2 regions of the Polaromonas sp. P3_B1 genome follow, and region 1 is predicted to be linked to the other one. Evidence: predicted binding sites of a transcription regulator. Region 1 holds the regulator's gene; the other holds the start of a gene.

Region 1 (2,199 bases):
TTGTAGAGGTCTTGCTCGCTGCGGTACTGGTTGTGCTGCAGCTCGATGAGCACGCGCTGCGCCAGCCGGCTGTGCAGGTTGAGCTGCAGCGCGTCGCGCCAGGAGGCCTGCAACTGCACGCCGGCGCGCCAGGCCTTGCCCTGGAGGCCGGTGACGCGCTGCACCTCGGCGGCCAGCAGTGTTTCGACACCCGCGGCGCAGGGTAAAAAGAGTTGAAGTTGGTTCATGACTGACTTTGAGGGACGGGGCAGCGCTGCCTGATCGCGGCTAGAGTGATTTGCGTAAATTAGCCGGCGCGATGCGCAGGGCCTCGCGGTACTTGGCCACAGTGCGGCGCGCGCATTCGATGCCTTGCTCCTTGAGCATCTCGGAAATCTGGTTGTCGCTGAGCGGTTTTTTGGTGCTCTCGGAGGAGACAAACTGCTTGATCAGCGCGCGCACCGCCGTGCTGGAGGCGTTGCCGCCGGTTTCGGTGCCCAAGGCGGAGCCGAAGAAATACTTCAGTTCGAAGGTGCCGAAGGGCGTGCCCATGTATTTGGCGGTGGTCACGCGCGAAATTGTGGATTCGTGCAGGCCGAGCTCGTCGGCGATCTCGCGCAGCACCAGCGGGCGCATGGCGAGTTCGCCGTGCGTGAAGAAATTTTTCTGCCGCTCGACGATGGCGCTGCTCACGCGCAGGATGGTGTCAAAGCGCTGCTGGATGTTCTTGATGAACCAGCGCGCCTCCTGCAAGCGCTGCTGCAGCGCCTGGCCGTCCTGGCCTTTGTGCTGCTTGAGGGCGTTGGCGTAGATGTCGTGCACGCGCAGGCGCGGCATCACGTCGCCGTTGAGCGTGACCTTGAAGCCACGGCCCGACTTCACGACGATGACGTCGGGCACGACCAGGTTGCGCTCCACGTTCACGAAGCGGCGCCCGGGCTTGGGGTCGAGCCTGCCAATCACCGCGATCGCCCCCTTGATCGCGGCCTCAGTGAAGCCGCACAGGTAGCTCAGGCGCTTGACGTCGCGCTTGGCCAGCAGTTCCATCGGATGCTTGCACACGGCAATGGCGGCGCGGGTCTCTTCGCAGTCCTTGCAGTCGAGCAATTGCAGGCCCAGGCATTCGGCCAGGTTGCGCGCACCCACGCCGGCCGGCTCCATGTGGTGCAGCAGCTTGAGCGCCATGGCAAAGCGCTGCTCGAGGTCCTCGGCCTGCTCCAGGTCGCCGCCGGCGAGGCCGGCCGCGAGCGAGGCCAGGCTGTCTTCGAGGTAGCCGTCATCGTTGAGCGACTCGATCAGGAAATGCAGGGCCGCGCGGTCTTCCTCAGACAGGCGCAGGCCCAGCGACTGGCGGTGCAGATGGTCTTGCAGCGACTCATGGGCGCCCGCCAGGTCGGAGGCCTCGGCATCGCTTTCTTCATTGTTGTTCTTGCGCGCCGGCGCATCACTGCCCCATTCGCTGTCGTCGGGCGTGGTCTCGACAGTGCCGTCGCCTTCCCAGCTTTCCTCGAGCTTGGGCTCCGCGCTGGGCTCGGCTTCAGCGGCCGTGGAAATACCTGCGTCTTCCGCACCGCCGCCGGCCGTCGATTCCGCAGCCGATTCAAACTCGCGGCTGTCCTGGCTGACCGGCGTGTTGACATGCTCCAGCCCGAACTCCTCGCGCACCGCGGTTTCGTCCGACACCTCGAGAAACGGGTTTTCGTCGAGCATCTGCTCGACCTCCTGGCTCAGCTCCAGCGTCGAGAGCTGCAGCAGCCGTATCGACTGCTGCAGCTGGGGCGTCAGCGCAAGATGCTGCGAGACGCGGAGCGAGAGGCCTTGTTTCAAGGACTCCCCCCCGTTGGATGCTCACTTCGTGTAGCACCCTCCCCCCTACAGGGGGCGGCGCCTGTGGCCTGGCAAAGCCAGTTCCACGGCCCCCGCTTGAAAGACGATGGCAGGCGTGTCAATGTGGCGACGGCACTCTCGGAAGCCCGCACGTTAAGCGCGATGAACAACAAGGGGGAAACCATCTCTACATCTTGAAGTGCTCGCCCAAGTACACGCGGCGCACATCGGCGTTGTTCACGATCTCGGACGGCGTGCCCTGGGCCAGCACATGGCCGTCGCTGATGATGTAGGCGTGGTCGCAGATGCCCAGCGTTTCGCGCACGTTGTGGTCGGTGATCAGCACGCCGATGCCGCGCGACTTCAGGAAGCCGATGATGCGCTGGATTTCGA
Region 2 (2,199 bases), on a different contig from region 1:
TGCGCTGCGCGGGCACGCCCCAGCCCGAGAACAGCGCATACAGCGTGGCGAGCAGCAGGCCGCCCAGCGCGCCGGCGCCAACGGCCGGCAGCGCCAGGCACAGCCTGGGCGTGAGGCGCGCCGATCGCCGCCAAAGCGTGCTGATGAGCAGCGAAGCGGCCCAGGCAAACATGGTGATGTGCAGGCCGGAAATGCTCATCAGATGCGCCACGCCGGTGGCGCGAAAGACATCCCAGTCGGCCCGCTCTATGGCGTTCTGGTCGCCCACCACCAGCGCGGCGATGATGCCGGCCCATTGGCGGTTCTCCACGCGCGCGAAGATTTTCTCGCGCACCGCCTGCCGGGCCTGCTCAATGGGGTGCAGCCAGCTGCTGGAGAGTTTGGTCGGCGGCGCATCCTGCGCACCGGCGCGCACATAACCGGTGGCCTGTATGCCCTGCTCCCAGAGCCACAGCTCGTAGTCAAAGCCGTGCGGGTTGCTGTTGCCGTGCGGCAGCTTGAGCCGTACGGTCATGCGCCAGCGCTCGCCGGCGCGCAACGGCTGCGGCTGGCGCTGCAGGGCCAGTGCCGCTTCAAACGGGTCCGCATCCTGTGCGAGCGGGCGCGCCTCTCGCCCGCCAAAGCCCGAATACCAGCCCAGCAGGATACGAGGCGGCAAGGCCACCGGCCGGCCGTCCAGCCGCGCGGACTCCACGTCCAGGCGAAAACGCAGGCCGTCGTCACCGGGCTGCGGCATGGCGGGCACGCTGCCGATGACCTCGATGTCACGGCCTTCCAGGGCCGGGTCCAGGGCGCCGGCCTGGAAAGCGCAGGCCCGCCAGCCGGTCGAGCCAAAGCCCAGCAGCGCCGCCAGGCCAAATGCCAGCAAAGCCTTGAGCCAGGATGGGCCAAATCCACGCGAAGCCATTCTCAATGCCAGGCCCGCCGCGCAGCCCGACAGCCCGCACAGCACATAGCCCCGTTGCGCCCACAGCGCTGGCTGCTGAAGTTGCAAGGCCACGCCTGCGATGAAACCGGCCAGGACCGGCCCGGGGCTCATGGCGCGTCGCCATGGCCCTCCAGATACAGCTCGACTCAAAGCCGCCTCCCCTTCTTTTTGTGTTTTTTTGTGGCTTGTCGCCGGCTGTTTAACGGAGCGGCAAGGCAAAGAGCGGACAGGTCGCCATGCAAACTCCGCATGGCGCAGCTCTTGCTTTCAGAAATACCGCCAAATCCGGGTAAGCTGTTCACACGCCGTCCCGGAGGTCCGCCGCTTCGAAGACCCTAGAAAGACCGCTTGATGTGGCGGTCGTTGCGCATTGATATTTTTTAAAGCGAGGTTGCCTTGTCCATCCACGTTGCCCTGAGCCACATCACCCACTACAAGTACGACCGCCTGGTGAAACTCGGCCCCCAGGTGGTCCGCCTGCGGCCCGCGCCGCACAGCCGCACGCAGGTGCTGTCCTATTCCCTCAAGGTCGAGCCCGCCGGGCACTTCATCAACTGGCAGCAGGACCCCTTCGCCAACTACCAGGCCCGCCTGGTGTTTCCCGAGCCGACACGCGAGTTCAAGGTCACGGTGGACCTGGTCGTGGAAATGGCGGTATTCAACCCCTTTGACTTCTTCCTGGAGCCGGCCGCCGAAGAGTTCCCCTTCAGCTACAACGCGCTGCAGGCCCGCGAACTGGCCCCGTACCTGGCCACCCAGCCGGCCACACCGCTGTTCAAGCGCTACCTCGAGAAAATCGACCGCACGCCCAAACGCACCATCGATTTCCTGGTGGGCCTGAACCAGAGCCTGCAGTCGGACATCCAGTATTCGATCCGCATGGAACCCGGCGTGCAGACGCCCGAGGAGACCCTGCGCCTGGCCTGCGGCTCATGCCGCGACACCGGCTGGTTGCTGGTGCAGCTGCTGCGCCACATGGGCCTGGCCGCGCGCTTCGTGTCCGGCTACCTGATCCAGCTCAAGGCCGACGTCAAATCGATTGACGGCCCGAGCGGCGCAGAAGCCGACTTCACCGACCTGCACGCCTGGTGCGAGGTGTTTTTGCCGGGCGCCGGCTGGGTGGGCCTGGACCCAACCTCCGGCCTGATGGCCGGCGAAGGCCATATCCCGCTGGCCTGCACGCCCGAGCCCTCAAGCGCCGCGCCGGTCGAAGGCGGCGTCGACAAATCCGAAGTCGAGTTCGAGCACCACATGGCCGTGCAGCGGATCTA

The links. Region 1 encodes sigma-54, which starts transcription at its own class of promoters, with help from an activator protein. Its sites were predicted from a motif close to TGGCANGNAANCTGCTTT; they were not measured.
Region 2: the regulator sigma-54 is predicted to act here: its motif matches at 1,179-1,196, upstream of AC1DXS_RS07000 (transglutaminase family protein).

Annotation. Positions count from the first base shown of each region.
Region 1 is NZ_JBFUGK010000001.1:141,061-143,259, forward strand. It holds gene AC1DXS_RS00630 (THUMP domain-containing class I SAM-dependent RNA methyltransferase) at 1-227, opposite strand, end outside; gene AC1DXS_RS00635 (RNA polymerase factor sigma-54) at 268-1,806, opposite strand; gene lptB (LPS export ABC transporter ATP-binding protein) at 1,994-2,199, opposite strand, start outside.
Region 2 is NZ_JBFUGK010000008.1:121,471-123,669, reverse strand. It holds gene AC1DXS_RS07005 (DNA internalization-related competence protein ComEC/Rec2) at 1-1,039, opposite strand, end outside; gene AC1DXS_RS07000 (transglutaminase family protein) at 1,325-2,199, shown strand, end outside.